Linked DNA regions of Rhodobium gokarnense. The main gene of each other region encodes a partner of the protein of the gene in region 2 in a complex. Links are inferred from orthologs where the notes say so. Each region holds a gene or a part of one and is shown on either strand. Other genes may lie near its edges. The genes, in order: trxB and trxA.

Region 1 (7,489 bases), on a different replicon or contig from region 2:
ATCCTGGAAGTGTCCATCGTCTGCCCGTCGGATGCGACGGCGAAGGTCAACGCCATCGTCTCCGGGCGCAGAGGCCAGCTCCTCGGCTTCGATGCGCGGCCGGGCTGGCCGGGCTGGGACGAGGTCAAGGCGATGATGCCCCAGGCCGAGATCCAGGACCTGATCATCGAGCTGAGGTCGGCGACCCAGGGCGTCGCCAGCTACACGGCCCGCTTCGACCACCTGCAGGAGCTGACCGGCCGGCTCGCCGAGCAGGTGCTGGAACGGCACGGCAAGCAGGCGGCCTGATCGACGGGGCGTCTCCCGGCTCATCGGCGCATGAATTGGGCCGGCGGCAGCGATGCCGCCGGTTTTCTTTTCTTGCTTTGTAAGGCAGCGATGTCCGCTCCGATGCGCCTTGCCTCACGGGCGGCACACCCGGCTGTGATTTGATTTTGTACGGGCGCCTCGCCCACAGTCGCGCGCAAGGGCCTTCATCGGGCCTCCTGACAGAATGCGACCAAAGGCAAGCCCATGCTCATCAAACGCACGCGCTCCTGGGACCTCCCGGAATCCCTGGTGACGCCGGAAAAGATATTCCTCAACCGCCGCAAGTTCCTCGTCTCCTCCGGCCTGTTGATGGCGACGGCGGCGCTCGGCGGCTGCGAGGAGAGCGAGGAAGTGGTCGGCCTTGCCGGCAAGGGCAAGGCTGCCGGCGACGACCCGAGCGCGGGCCGCTATCCGGTGGACCGCAACGAGGCGTTCACGGTCGAGCGGCCGATGACGCCGGAAAAGACAGCGTCGAGCTACAACAACTTCTATGAATTCGGCTCGCACAAGAGCATCGCCTCGGCGGCGCAGGCGCTGCCGATCCGGCCCTGGGAGATCACCATCGACGGCGAGGTGGAAAAGCCGCTCACCTTCGACATCGACGACCTCCTTGCCCGCGTGCCGCTGGAGGAGCGCATCTACCGGCTGCGCTGCGTGGAGGCCTGGGCGATGGTCATTCCCTGGACCGGTTTTCCCCTGAAGGCGCTGGTCGACTACGCCAAGCCGACATCCAAGGCGAAATACCTCCGCATGGAGACCTTCCTCGACCCGGACGTGGCGACCGGCCAGAAGCAGAGCTGGTATCCCTGGCCCTATGTGGAGGGGCTGTCGATGGTCGAGGCGACCAACGAGCTCGCCTTCATGGTCACCGGCGCCTATGGCAAGCCGCTCCTGAAGCAGTACGGCGCGCCGCTGAGGCTGGCGACGCCCTGGAAATACGGCTTCAAGTCGATCAAGTCGATCGTCCGCTTCTCGTTCGTTGCCGAGCGCCCGGTCAGCTTCTGGGAAAAGATCAATCCGAATGAGTACGGCTTCTGGGCCAACGTCAATCCGGAGGTCCCGCACCCGCGCTGGTCGCAGGCGACGGAAAAGCTGCTGCCGTCGGGGGAGGTCTATCCGACGACACTCTACAACGGCTATGGCGATGAGGTCGCCGGCATCTATGCCGGCCTCACGAACGAGAAGCTGTTCATGTGAGGTGCCTGCCGTTCGGGCCGTTTCCGCCGCGCGGCGCAGCCCGCAGTCGGTTGCAAGTCGTTCGCAATAATGCTTTAAATGGAGTCGATCACTTTCCGGTTGGAGGCCACCTGAGGACTCCCGGAACGGATCGGATTCTTTGGCCGGAAAAGAAAAATGCCGGACCCGGGTTACGGGTCCGGCAGTTATCCATCACGTTGTCGGACGCGATGAAATCACCTTCCAGAGGGGAACAGCTGCACGCAAAAGGATCACGGGGAGGTGTGAGCTCGATTGCCATCAGCTGATTGCTTATATGACCGATGGGAGATGCCTTTTCTATAGGCAGTGCGGCATGCCAGTTATGCGGAATTCGCATGATTAATATTCAGACCATGCAGAACTCTGCTAAAAAAATGGGCGGCAGGTCGGAAAAGCGCTGTCTTGTCAATGGGTGAATAATACCGCGACAGGCGATGCACCGGAATCCGGTTTATTTCTCAGCCGGGGCCGGGCAGGGTGCGCCACAATGCTGCGACAGAATGGCCAAAGAAAAGCCTTGATCTGAACCGCGTTTTCCGGCCGGCTACATTGGTATTTGTGCCAAAAGACAGTGCCGTCTTTCCACTTTTGAAGGCTGGTTACCGTGATTCGGTTTCCCAGAATCAGTAAATCCAGATCGGTAAATCCGGATCAGTAGATCCAGCGCTCCGCCTTGGTCAGCAGGAAGTCCCGGAAGGCGGTGATGCGGGCCGTGTTGCGCAGCTCGGACGGGTAGACGAAATAGGTGTCGAAGGTCGGCACGTCGGCGCCCGGGATGAGCTGCACCAGCCGCGATTCCGCCTCGATCACGTAATCCGGCAGCATGGCGATGCCGATGCCGTACTGCACGGCGCGCTTCATGGCGAAGATGTTGTTGATCCGGAGTGCCGGCGTGCGCGGATTGTCGGGCGAGCGGCCGGCCGTCTCCAGCCAGTTGACGTCGCGCAGATAGGTCGGCGGCCGCGAGCCGAAGGTGATGATCCGGTGGTGGTCGAGATCGGTGATGGTCTTGGGACTGCCGAAGCGTTCCAGATAGGCCTTGGAGGCGTAGAGGTGGAAGTGCACCGTGAACAGCTTGCGCTGGATCAGGTCCGGTTGCACGGGCTGGCGCAGGCGGATGGCGACGTCGGCCTCGCGCATGGACAGGTCCAGCTCGGTGTCCGACAGCATGATGTCGAGCTCGATCTCCGGATAGTGGTCGACGAACTCGTTGAGCCGGGCCGCGAGCCAGGTCGAGCCGAGGCCGACCGTGGTGGTCACGCGCAAGGTGCCGGACGGGCGCTGCTTGGTGTCGGACAGGCGCGACTTGGCCGCCTCCAGCTTCATGTAGACGTCGCGGGCGGTGCGGAACAGGTGCTCGCCCTGCTCGGTCAGGATCAGGCCGCGGGCATGGCGGTGGAACAGCGCGATGCCGAGTTCGGCCTCCAGCGCGGAGACCTGCCGGCTGACCGCCGACTGGCTCATGTTGAGCTCTTCGCCGGCGTGGGTGAAGCTGCCGGCGCTGGCGGCGGCGTGGAATATCCGAAGCTTGTCCCAGTCCATCGCGCTCTCAGCGTCCTTCCATCCGGGGCGGGACCCCTGCCTCCGGCAGCGGCGGTCGCGGGCAGGGCGGCTTGCTGGCCCGTAAGGCCGCCGCCCGATTGAAACCTAATACAAACGCAAGAAGGGTTACTGGGCGGCTTCCACGGCCGGCAGCGCCGCCAGATGCCGTTCGGCCTCCAGCGCCGCCATGCACCCCATGCCGGCCGCGGTGACGGCCTGGCGGAAGATGTCGTCGGTGACGTCGCCGGCGGCGAAGACGCCGGGCACGCTCGTCTCGGTGGAATCGGGGGCGGTCCAGATATAGCCGTTCGGCTTCAGCTTGACCTGTTCGCGGAACACCTCCACGGCGGGGGCATGGCCGATGGCGATGAAGATGCCGTCGACGGGGAAATCGGTGATCTCGCCGGTCTTGACGTTCTTCAGGCGGGCGCCGTTGGCCGAGGGCGGGAAGCCCTCCGTGCCGGTGACCTCGTCGAGCACGGTGTCCCAGATGACGTCGATCTTGTCGTGGGCGAGCAGGCGCTGTTCCAGGATCTTTTCGCAGCGGAAGGCATCGCGGCGGTGGACGATGGTGACGCGGTCGGCGTGGTGGGTAAGGTAGAGCGCTTCCTCGACGGCCGAGTTGCCGCCGCCGACGACGAGCACGTGCTTGCCGCGGTAGAAGAAGCCGTCGCAGGTGGCGCAGGCGGAGACGCCGAAGCCCTTGAACTTTTCTTCCGAGGGAAGCCCGAGCCACTTGGCCTGTGCGCCGGTGGCGATGATGATGGTGTCGCCGGCATAGGTGTCGCCGCTGTCGCCGACGAGCGTGAAGGGGCGACGCGAGAGGTCCGCGGAGACGATGTGGTCGCTGATCATCGTCGTGCCGACGTTCTCGGCCTGCTTGCGCATCTCCTCCATCAGCCACGGGCCCTGCACCGGATCGGCAAAGCCCGGATAGTTCTCCACGTCGGTGGTGATGGTGAGCTGGCCGCCCGGCTGGATGCCGGCGACGAGGATCGGTTCCAGCATGGCGCGCGCGGCATAGATCGCCGCCGTGTAACCGGCCGGTCCCGAACCGACGATCAGAACCTTGCTGCTGTGCGTTGCCATTCCCTTCTCCTCGGCGTCTTTTCGTCCTAGGTTTATCCCAATCGGCACGGTGATGCCAATATCGGCGGCCGCGCCCTGGCGGCTCGACAGGCGCCGCGCCATGGCGTAAGAGGCCGCAATCGAAACCCTGCGGCGTAACCGCAAGGGCGAGCGCAATGGATCGGCGTCGCGCCGATCAGGATGCGAGCGACACCCCATATGGCCATTCCGGAAAGCACCGAAAAGACCCTGATTCCGGCAATTCGTGCCGCGGAGCGCCATGCCGCACCCTATCCGCACTGGTACGTCGACGGTCTCTTCGACGACGCGGCGCTGGCGGCGCTGCAATCCCTGCCGTTTCCCGCCCCGGACCTCGGTGGTGTCTCCGGCACCCGTGAGGCGCACAATGCGACCCGGGTCTATTTCGATGTGGAAAACCAGACCGAGCACCCCGTGTGCCGCGCGGTGGCGGACGCTTTCCAGGCGCCGGAGACGGTAAGGACAATCACAGATGTGTTCGGCGCCGACCTGGACGGCACCTATCTTCGAATCGAATACGGCCAGGACACGGACGGCTTCTGGCTCGGCCCGCACACCGACATCGGCGTGAAACGCTTCACGATGCTCGCCTATCTCTCCGACGTTGCCGGCCACGATGCGCTCGGCACGGACATCTATGCCGACAAGCAGACCTGGGCGAAGCGGACGCCGTTCCGGCCGAATTTCGCGATGGTGTTCGTGCCGTCGGACCGGAGCTGGCACGGCTTCGAGCCGCGTCCGATCCCGGGCGTGCGCAAGTCGCTGATCATCAATTTCGTCACCGACGACTGGCGCGCGCGGGAGCAACTCGCGTTCCCCGATGCGCCGGTGCGGGTCTGAAGTACGGCGATACCAGATCGTCGTAATCGCGAGGGTCCGCAGGACGGGGAGCGGCGCGTGACGCGAGCCTGGTAAGGCCGACGTGGCGATCCAGAGCGGCTTGCTCGCAGCGCGTGGCCCCTGGATTGCCGCGCTCGCTTCGCTCGCTCGCAATGACAGCGGAGGGCGGGGTGGCCGTTGGTGCCTGTTCTCAGATGTCGAACTGGATCGCTTCGCTGCGCTCGCGATGACGATAGATCGTGGTTCGCGTCTGCCTACAAGATGCGGCTCTACCCCGCCGGCTGGAACGGGTTCAGCTTCTTCAATCTCGTGGAAAAGCGGTGGCGGCGCTGTTCGTGGGCGACGACGGCGGCGTCGGTCACCCAGTTCATCTGGATGGCGCGCCGGCGACCTTCAAAGGGCTCGTGGCCGTGCCAGGAGGTGTCGGAGCGGCGGAAGGCGAGCAGGGTGCCGCCATGGGGCGGGACCTCGGCGGCGACGGCGTTGAGGTCGGTGTCGCTCCTGAGGAGCCGCAGCCGGCCGCCCTCTTCCTCCCATTCCTCGTTGAGGTAGACGAGGACGGTGATGATCTTGGTTTTGGAGTCCGGGTGGATGTTGCCGTCCTTCAGGCGGCAGAAGCCGCGGACCGTGAACATGGTCGGCCGGCCGGCAAGGTCGATGGCGAATTTTTCTTCGACGGCCCGGCGGAACGGTTCGGCGTCCATTTCCGACAAAAGGTCGGCGAATGCGCCCTTGATCTTCAAGAGGCTGGGCGGATGCGAGCCCGGTCCCGGGACGGCGGGGAAGTCTTCGATGATGTCGGCGAGCCTTTCCGGCGGCACGAAATGCGGCACCACCAGGTAGTCGAAGGGATCGGTCTCAAGCGGCGTTTCGCGGAACGCCCCAAGGTCGATCGTGCTCATCCGGTTGTCCTTCCCTATTCGATCGATCTTCTGCCGTTTCTTTCCATGTAACGCGAAATGATCTCGTCGGCCACATAGCGGGTGGCATCGAGGGGGGCGTAGTCCCAGGTCTCGCAGGTGCCGTCGAACCAGCGGATGGCGCCGTGGGCGATCAGGTCCTTGTGGAAGGCGCCGATCTTGTCGCTGGTGCCGGGCAGGCGCCAGGCATGGATCGGCTTGGCCGTATAGGCGGCTTCTCCGAGCATGTTGACCGAATCGCAGGTGACCACCAGCCGCTCGGCGATGCCGAGAATGCCGAAATAGGGATTGTCGCCGGTGCCGTCCCAGACCCAGGAGGGGACGCCGGAAAGCTTGTCGCGGACGATGTCGGTGTTTGCCTTGCCGGTGCGCCGCGACGGCGTGACGGCGACGGAAAAGCCGTGCTCCGTGGCGAATTTCGCCAGTGCCTCGCCGAGGGCTTCGGCTTCCACGGCGCGGAAATGGTAGAACCGGCTGGAGCCGCCGATGACGACGCCGAGCACCCGGTCGGTCAGCACCGGGGTGTGGGTGCGCAGGGCGGCGGCGCCGTCCTTCAGCCGGGCGACGTTGACCCGGTTCGGCGTGGTGACGGTGCGGATGACGTTGTCGCCGCAAAGCGCGTCGTGCTCGTTGACCCAGACGAGGTCGAAGCCCTTGATACCGGCGACCGGGTTCTGCAGGACGGCGGTGAAGGTGCGTCCGCCGGAGCGTTTGCGGATGGCGCGGGCGTAGGGAATGCTCTGGCGGCCGGAGACCAGGACGACGTCCGGCCAGGGCGGGGCGATCTTGGGGTGGCGCGCGGCCGGGCCGTAGGGGGCCAGAAAGCGGAACGGCGCGCCGGGCGCCACGCGGATCACCTTCGGCCGGATGCCCATCGCCTCAAAGACGCCGATCGCCGGCTCCTGGTGGCCGGCATGGCCGCTGGTCACCACCCAGCCGGTTTCGGGGATCCTGATGTTCTCGGCTCGGGTCATGTCGGCCATTTTCCTTGCATGCGCCGCGTCCGCCGCTTCCTGATGCACGTTGCGTTTTGTCCGAACGGCGTAACATGCGTCAGGTATTGTTCTAACGCGATTTCCTATCCAAAAAGTCTGTCACTTTTTGGGGAAAGCGCTTCGGTGCGGCAACGCGTGAGGCGTACGATTCCTGCTCATTTCGATTATTTTATTGCGAAATTGGGCATTTATTGTACGCAAGAGACGGTTGCGTCCCTTGCTGGAGAGTTCGCGGTGAAATTACGGTTGGACGACGTCGATTGGAAGATCCTGTCGGAGCTGCAGGCGGACGGTCGCATCACCAATGTGGAGCTGGCGCGCCGGGTCGGCATCTCCGCGCCGCCGTGCCTGCGCCGCGTCCGGGCGCTGGAACAGGCCGGCGTCATCCGCGGATATCGGACGCTTCTGGAGGAAAAGACGCTCGGCTTCGACGTCACGGCGTTCGCCATGGTCGGGCTCGCCTCCCAGGCGGAAGCCGATCTCGTCGCGTTCGAAGATCTGGTGCGCGGCTGGGGCATCGTGCGCGACTGCTGGATGCTGTCGGGCGAGATCGACTTC
Region 2 (7,256 bases):
CCTTTTCGGTCAAGAACCGGCCGGCCAGGGTCGGCCGCAATCCGCGCACCGGGGAAAAGGTGAGCGTTACCGAGAAATACGTGCCGTTCTTCAAGACCGGCAAGGAGATGCGGGAGCGTCTGAACGGCGGCTCGGCCGGGGACGAGTGAAGCCGCCCCTATTGTCCTGTTATCAAGATAAGGAACTGGTCCTTTGAAACGATTGCTGTGGCTCCTGGTGGCGATCCCGGTCGGCATCGTCGTCGTCGTGGTGGCTGTTGCCAACCGGCAATTGGTGACCCTGTCGCTCGATCCCTTCGCGACGGACGCTCCGGCGCTGGTCGTCACCCTCCCGCTTTACATGTATCTGTTTGCCGCGCTGTTCGCCGGCCTCATCCTTGGCGGCGTCGGCGCCTGGATGAAGCAGGGCCGCTGGCGCCGCGAGGCCCGCGAGCGCCGCTATGAGGCGGTGCACTGGCACAAGGAGGCCGACCAGCTCCGCGAGGAGAAGGAACGCGCCCGGCCGGGTCCGGCCCTGCCGTCTCCGTCAAATCGCCGGGCGGCCTGACCTGACCCGGGGCAACATGGCCCCGCGCGCTTGCGACAGGACATTTCTTGAAGGAACGGGCGCTCGCAATTGCCGCGAGCGTCCCTTTCGTCGCGTGCCGATGACGGCATAGCGCCGTCCGCGCGGCGCCAGGCGGCACGGCGAAATTGCAGCGCCGCGCGCTGCCACCGCTGTTCTTAATCAAAAAATCGCAAAGCCCGCCAAAGGCCGGTTCTTTTGGCGGAATAAACCGGCTAGGCTCCCTGCACTTCCGAAACACCCGGGTGGAGGGACCCTATGGTTGGCGTCGTTATCGGATTTCTGGCCCTTGGCGTGGGCATCTACCTCTTGTTTCGCGGTGGCGGATCGACGACCCAGCCAACCACCTCCCAGGGACGGCTCGGACGAACGCTTGCCGCCCTCGGGCGCCGCGGCCTCGGCATCGTGCTCGCCGCCGTCGGCCTCTTCCTCCTCGCCTCCACCTCCTTCGTCTATGTCGACCCGGACGGCGTCGGCCACCTGAAGCGCATCTATGCCTTCGAGGAGCTGCCGCGCGGCCGCATCGTCGCGCTGGAGGGCGAAAAGGGTCCCCAGGCGGATATCCTCGGCCCCGGCTTCCATTTCATCCCCTTCGTGCGCGTCCTCTACGACTATGAGGAATTCGAGGTCCTGACCGTCCCGGAGGGCTACTACGGGCAGATCAAGGCCAATGACGGCCTGCCGATGCCGAGCGGCATGTACATCGCGCCGGCCTTCCCGGACGACAAGACCGAGGGCATGCTGGACGCCAAGACGTTCCTGACCTCCGGCGGCTACAAGGGACCGCAGGAGACGGTCCTGAAGCCCGGCCGCTACCGCCTCAACCGCTACCTGTTCGACGTGCGCGTCACCGAGGCGACCGAGGCGACGATCATCCCCAAGGGGTTCGTCGGCGTCGTCAAGTCGAACGTCGCCGCGCCCGGCATCGATTGCCATGAGGAGGTGGTCGCGACCGACGCCGCCCGCGGCGCGCTGACCGTGCCGCTGGTGCCCCGCGGCTGCGTCGGCATCTGGAAGGAGCCGCTTCTCCCCGGCGCCTACTACCTCAACCGCCAGGCCTATGAGGTGACGCTGGTCGACGTGCGGGTCCAGACCTGGGAATACAAGGGCGGCTACGTCAAGCGCATCATCGACCTCTCCGTCGACCAGGAGGGCAACATCCAGCAGGTCGAGCGCCAGGTCACCGAGGCGATCCCGCCGAACGCCGCCGACAAGGCCGTCTTCGTCAAGGTCGAAGGCTGGGACATCCCGCTGGAGCTGCGCGCCCTCGTCCAGGTCAGCCCCGACCACGCGCCGATCGTCGTCGGCTCCGTCGGCGGTCTGGAAGAGATCGAGAACCGCATCCTGACGCCTGCGATCAGGTCCATCGTGCGCAACGTCGCCGGCTCCACCGTGCGCGTGCCGATCAAGGAGGAGGGCGGCGGCATCGCCGTGCCGATCGAATACGAGGTCCGGCCGACCCGCGTCCTCGACCTCATCGAGAACCGCGAGGCGCTGGAGGAGACGATCGAGGCCAAGATCAAGATCGAGGGCGACAAGGCTGGCGTCGACATCCGCGAGATCCGCCTCGGCGAGCCGGCGATCCCGCCGGAGCTCCTGGTCTCGCGCCTGCGGGTCCAGCTCGCCGACCAGCTCTCCAAGGCCTATGACCGCGAGACGGCGGCCCAGCAGAAGCGCATCGAGACCGAGCAGGCCCGCTCCACCGCCAACGAGCAGCCCCGCCTCGTCCAGGCCCAGATCGCCGTCAAGGTCGCCAACCAGCGCGAACAGGAGCGCGAGGCTTTGGGCCGCGCGGAACGCAAGTTCCTGGAAGAACTCGCCAAGGGCCAGATGGCCCAGGCCAACGTCCTCGGCCAGGACCGGGTTGCGCTCCTGCAGGCCCTCGACAAGGTGCTCGGCAGCCTGGAGAGGAAACCCGAACTCGTCCAGATCGTCGGCAAGCTTGTGCCGAACACGGTGGTCGGCAACTCATCGGGTTTGGCCGGCGCCGCCGCCATCTTCGGCTCCAATTTCGGACAGGCGACCAGGGAGATCCCGACCGGCGCCGGAGGACGGTGACCGGCCGAGAGTCGCCCAAACGACGTCATCGCGAGCGCAGCGAAGCGATCCAGTGCGGCGTTTGAGGGTGGTCCCGACGCTCACCACACCCTCCTCCGTCACCCCGGACTTGATCCGGGGCCTATTGCCCACCTCGATGCGGTAGCCCGTCGCGGTTCTTGATGTGACCCACGCCAAGGCCAAGTGCTCTCAACAAACGGCATACCGCGTTGGCAGGGGCAATAGGCCCCGGCTCGGGGGCCGGGGTGACGACTGAGTGTTGGGCACGCGGGGTGCGCCCCAAGCTAACACGGAGCCTGCTGCCGACGCCCTATGGATTGCCGCGTCGGCCTTACGGCCTCCTCGCAATGACGTTGAAAAAACGAGGAAAATCTCTCTACCGTCATTGCGAGTGCAGCGAAGCGATCCAGTGCGGCATTTGAGGAGTGACCCCGGTGACCGCCACACCCTCTTCCGTCACCCCGGACTTGATCCGGGGCCTATTGCCCACCTCGACGCGGTAGCCCGTCGCGGTTCTTGATGTGACGCACGCCAAGGCCAAGTGCTCTCAACAAACGGCATACCGCGTTGGCAGGGACAATAGGCCCCGGCTCGGGGGCCGGGGTGACGGCTGAGTGATGGGCACGCGGGGCACGCCCCAAGTTAACACGGAGCCCGCTGCCAACGCCCTATGGATTGCCGCGTCGGCCTGTCGGCCTCCTCGCAATGACGTTGAAAATACGAGGAAAATCTCTCTACCGTCATTGCGAGCGCAGCGAAGCAATCCAGTACGGCCTCGCCGCCATCGATCCGTTCAAGGAAAAAACAAAGGGCGCCGCGATTGCCGCAGCGCCCTTCTTGATCGAATAGGCCGAACGCCGGATCAGGCCATCTTGTCGACCGTCGCGCCGGGGCCGGCGGCCGACGGGCTCTCATTGGCCTCGCCGCTCTCCGGCGCACCGGCGTCGTTCGCTGCTTCCGCGGGGGCCTCGCTCGCTTCCGGCTTCGGCGCCTTGGGGCCGCCCTTGGCAACGCCGACCATCGCCGGGCGCAGCACGCGTTCGCCGATGACGTAGCCGGACTGCACGACCTGCACCACGGTGCCGCTCGGCACGTCGGGGTTCGGCACCTCGAACATCGCCTGGTGCAGGTTGGGATCGAACTTCTCGCCGGCCGGGTCGAGCTTCTTGACGCCATGCTTTTCCAGCGTCTTCAGCATGTCCCGTTCCGTCATCTCCACGCCCTCAAGCAGACCCGAGAACGCCGCATCGGCGCCCTCGCGCGCTTCCGCGCCGACGGCATCGAGCGCCCGGCGCAGGTTGTCGCTGACGGTCAGCATGTCGCGCGCAAAGCTGGAGGCGGCGTAGTCGCGCGCATCGCGCAGCTCCTTGCCGGTCCGCTTGCGCAGGTTCTCCATCTCCGCCAGGGTCCGAAGGAGCTGGTCCTTCAGCTTGGCGTTTTCCTCGCTGAGCGCTGCGGCCGGATCGGCCGCATCCGCCTCCGGCTGCGCGGCGGTGTCGTCCGCAGCCTCGGTCTCGGGGGTCTTTCCCGTCTCGTCACTCATTGCAGTCCTCTTCGGGGTCCGCGTCCGGAGCCCTCTTTAAGCGGTGTCGGCGTATGAGCCCGTCCGTTGTTGAATATCCGGGTCGCGATATGCGGTCTCGGCCCGCCTCCGTCAAGGTTTGGCCACAAAAAGACACGGCAAAACCCGGGTCGGCGGGCCGGCCCGGGCAGCGACAGGCTGAACTGGAAGCCGGGATCAGACGGCGCCGTTGATCCAGTCGAGGAGGCGGCCCTTCGGCTGGGCGCCGACCTGCATGGAGGCGGGCTCGCCGTCCTTGAACAGGATCAGCGTCGGGATGGAGCGCACCCCGTATTTGATCGCCGTGTTCGGGTTCTCGTCGATGTTCAGCTTCGCCACCTTGACCTTGCCGGCCATCTCGGTGGCGATTTCCTCAAGCGCCGGCGCGATCATCTTGCACGGGCCGCACCATTCGGCCCAGAAGTCGACGACAACCGGCTCCGACGATTTCAGGACGTCGGCCTCAAAGGTCGAATCGGTGATTTTTTCGGTCGTCATGGGTGTCCTTCTTTCATGGCTTGCATCATGCGCGAGGCATGTCGCTCATTAGTTGGTTCGAAAGTAAGAACGCCGGACCGGAGCGTCAAGCACGGGCATTTCCGAAAAAGCGCGATCTTCAGGAAAGGATTTCGCCGGATCCCCCGGCTCTGAGCCGCTGGAGCGCGGCATCGAGCCGCGCCGCCTCGAGTTCGACAAGCGCCGGACCGGCGGTCCACAGGAGCGCGGCGCGGACCGTGCGTCCCGGATAGAGCGCCGACAGCACATGCCGGTAGAGCGCGAGCTGGACCACATAGTCCTCCGGGATCGCCGAATCGCCCGGCACCTCCCGGTTGGTCTTGTAGTCGACGATGAGCACGGCGTTGTCCGTCGCAATCAAACGGTCGATCTGGCCGGAGATCGAGAGCGTCTCGCCGCCATCGGTCCGAAGCGTGCCGACGATGGCGACTTCGGCCCGTCCCTCGGACGCAAAGACGTGGCGGAAGTCGGGATGGTCGAGGACCGAAAAGACCTCCGCGATGAGCCCCGCCCGGTCGGACTCCCCGAGATCCGGCGCGAGTTTCTCGAGCATCTTTGCCGTCATCTCCGGCCGCCTTTCTTCGGCAGGCCCCGGCAGGTGCTGCAGCAGCAGATGGACCAGCCGGCCGCGCTGCAGCGCGTCGATGCCGGGCGAAAGCGCGGCCGCCATCGCTTCCTGGGAGAGCCTGTTCTCATCCGCGGGCGGCGCGGAGGTGCCGCCGAAGGCGCGCGAGGGCGCGAGCGGTCGGATGCGCGGCGGCGGCGGAGCGGGCGTCGTCAACCAGTCGGGCCGCGGCACGGCAGGCACTGCCTCCGCCTCGTCGCCGGTTGCTTCCCGGGGCGGCGCGTCAATCTTGCGCCAGCGCCAGGCGGTCACCGCGCCCTCGGTATCCCGGATCTCCTCGGCCTCCGGCGAGAGCGATGCCTCGATGACCCGGTGCCAGATGGTGTCCGGCGGCGTCCGCGTGCCGCGATAGCCGCAGACGATCAGCCGGTCGCGCGCGCGCGTCATCGCCACATAGAGGAGCCGGCGGTATTCGTCCTCCTGGTCGCCCTTGTAGGCATCGATGGCGGCCCGGTGCCAGTCCGTCGAAGCCGGTTTGCCGGGCGTCCACACCGGTGCCTCGATGCTGCGTCCGCCGACCGTCAGCTCGCGCTGGAGGATCTTCGGCGCGTGGGCATGGCTGAACGGCGCGGAAGCGGGATCGACGAGGAAGACGACCGGCGCCTCCAGCCCCTTGGCGCCGTGGACGGTCATGATCCGCACCTCGCGCGCGACAGAATCCTGCTGGCGCTTGATCTCGGTCGGCGTCAGCGACAGCCACGACAGGAACCCCTGAAGGCTCGGCGTCTGGGTTTCCTCGAAGGACAGCGCCAGCGCCAGGAACGCGTCGAGCACCTCGTCGACCTCTGCGCCGAGCCGGCCGCGGAATTTCGCCCGCCCGCCGAAGGGGCCGAGGATGTCGGCGAAGAACTCGTAAGGCGGCACCCGGTCGGCCCGGCCGATGGCGCGGGCAAGCAGCCCGTGGCCCGCGGCGAATTGCGGCTCCTTGCGCCGAGCGAACAGGGCCTCGGCAAGGCTCGCATCCCGGTCGTGGCCAAGGTCGAAGAGGGTCTCTTCGTCGAAGCCGACGAGCGGGCTTTTCAGCACCTCGGCAAGGGAAAGGTCGTCGGCCGGCAGGAGCGCGGCGCGGCCGAGCGAGATCAGGTCCATGACCGCGATGTGGTCGGTGACGGCAAGCCGGTCGGAGCCGGCGGCCGGCACCTGCCGGTCCTTCAGCGCCCGGTTCAGCGCATCGACGAAGGCCCCGCGCTTGCGCACAAGCACCAGCACGTCGCCGGGGGTAATCCGCCGTCCCGTGCCTTCCAGCCGCGCGCCGGAGGCGATCCAGCCGGCGACAGTGTCGGCGATGCGCTCGGCCAATCGCCGCGCCGGCTCCGCCGGGCCCTCATGGTCGAGCGGCTCGGTCCAGTCCTCCGGTTCGGTGACGGTCTCCGCCTCCATCAGCGGCCAGACCTCGACGAGGCCCGGATCGCCCCGCCGGATCGCCTCGTGGATCGGCGCGGCGGGCGGCTCCGATAGCCCTTCATGGTGTTCCGGCGCGGCAAAGACCGTATCGACGGCGGCGAGCACATCGGGCGAGGACCGGAACGACAGGTTCAGCCGCTCGTCATGGAAGGCGAGGCCGGCGTCCCGTGCCGCCCGCCCGAAGGCCTTGCGCTTTTCGCCGAAGAGGCGGGGGGCGGCGCCCTGGAACGAATAGATCGACTGCTTTTCGTCGCCGACGGCAAAGACCGTCGGCGGCCGCTCGCGCCGCCCTTCGCCGGAAAAGAAGTCGCCGACGAGCTGGGTGATGACGTCCCATTGCCGGGGGCTGGTGTCCTGGCCTTCGTCGACCAGCACGTGATCGAGGCCGAGGTCGAGCTTGTACTGCACCCAGCGCGCGGCCTCCGACGAGGAGAGGAGGTCGGCGGTGCGCGAGACGAGGTCATCGAAGTCGAGGAGCCCGAGGGCGGCCTTCCTGGCCTCGTAGCGGGCGATGACCGCCTCCGCGAG

What was found.
Region 1: the proteins of trxA (region 2) and trxB are in contact, whole or in part, in a crystal structure (PDB 1F6M), measured with the Escherichia coli proteins. The link is inferred for Rhodobium gokarnense from one-to-one orthologs.

Annotation. Positions count from the first base shown.
Region 1 is NZ_JAOQNS010000001.1:116,702-124,190, forward strand. The notes cover bases 2,178-5,158. They hold trxB (thioredoxin-disulfide reductase), read right to left. Parts: upstream 4,159-5,158; coding sequence 3,196-4,158; downstream 2,178-3,195. Other genes in these bases: M2319_RS00595 (LysR family transcriptional regulator), read right to left, coding at 2,179-3,069; M2319_RS00605 (2OG-Fe(II) oxygenase family protein), read left to right, coding at 4,357-5,016. Also shown: M2319_RS00585 (elongation factor G), read left to right, coding at 1-288; protein-methionine-sulfoxide reductase catalytic subunit MsrP, read left to right, coding at 514-1,506; M2319_RS00610 (2OG-Fe(II) oxygenase family protein), read right to left, coding at 5,286-5,918; M2319_RS00615 (mitochondrial fission ELM1 family protein), read right to left, coding at 5,933-6,910; M2319_RS00620 (Lrp/AsnC family transcriptional regulator), read left to right, coding at 7,166-7,489.
Region 2 is NZ_JAOQNS010000009.1:52,865-60,120, forward strand. Bases 3,022-5,769 are described here. They hold trxA (thioredoxin TrxA), read right to left. Parts: upstream 4,682-5,769; coding sequence 4,361-4,681; downstream 3,022-4,360. Other genes in these bases: M2319_RS15635 (hypothetical protein), read left to right, coding at 3,328-3,471; grpE (nucleotide exchange factor GrpE), read right to left, coding at 3,485-4,165; addA (double-strand break repair helicase AddA), read right to left, coding at 4,800-5,769. Also shown: M2319_RS15620 (integration host factor subunit beta), read left to right, coding at 1-149; M2319_RS15625 (lipopolysaccharide assembly protein LapA domain-containing protein), read left to right, coding at 193-546; M2319_RS15630 (SPFH domain-containing protein), read left to right, coding at 823-2,622; more of addA, read right to left, coding at 5,770-7,256. UniProt on the Escherichia coli protein: Participates in various redox reactions through the reversible oxidation of its active center dithiol to a disulfide and catalyzes dithiol-disulfide exchange reactions.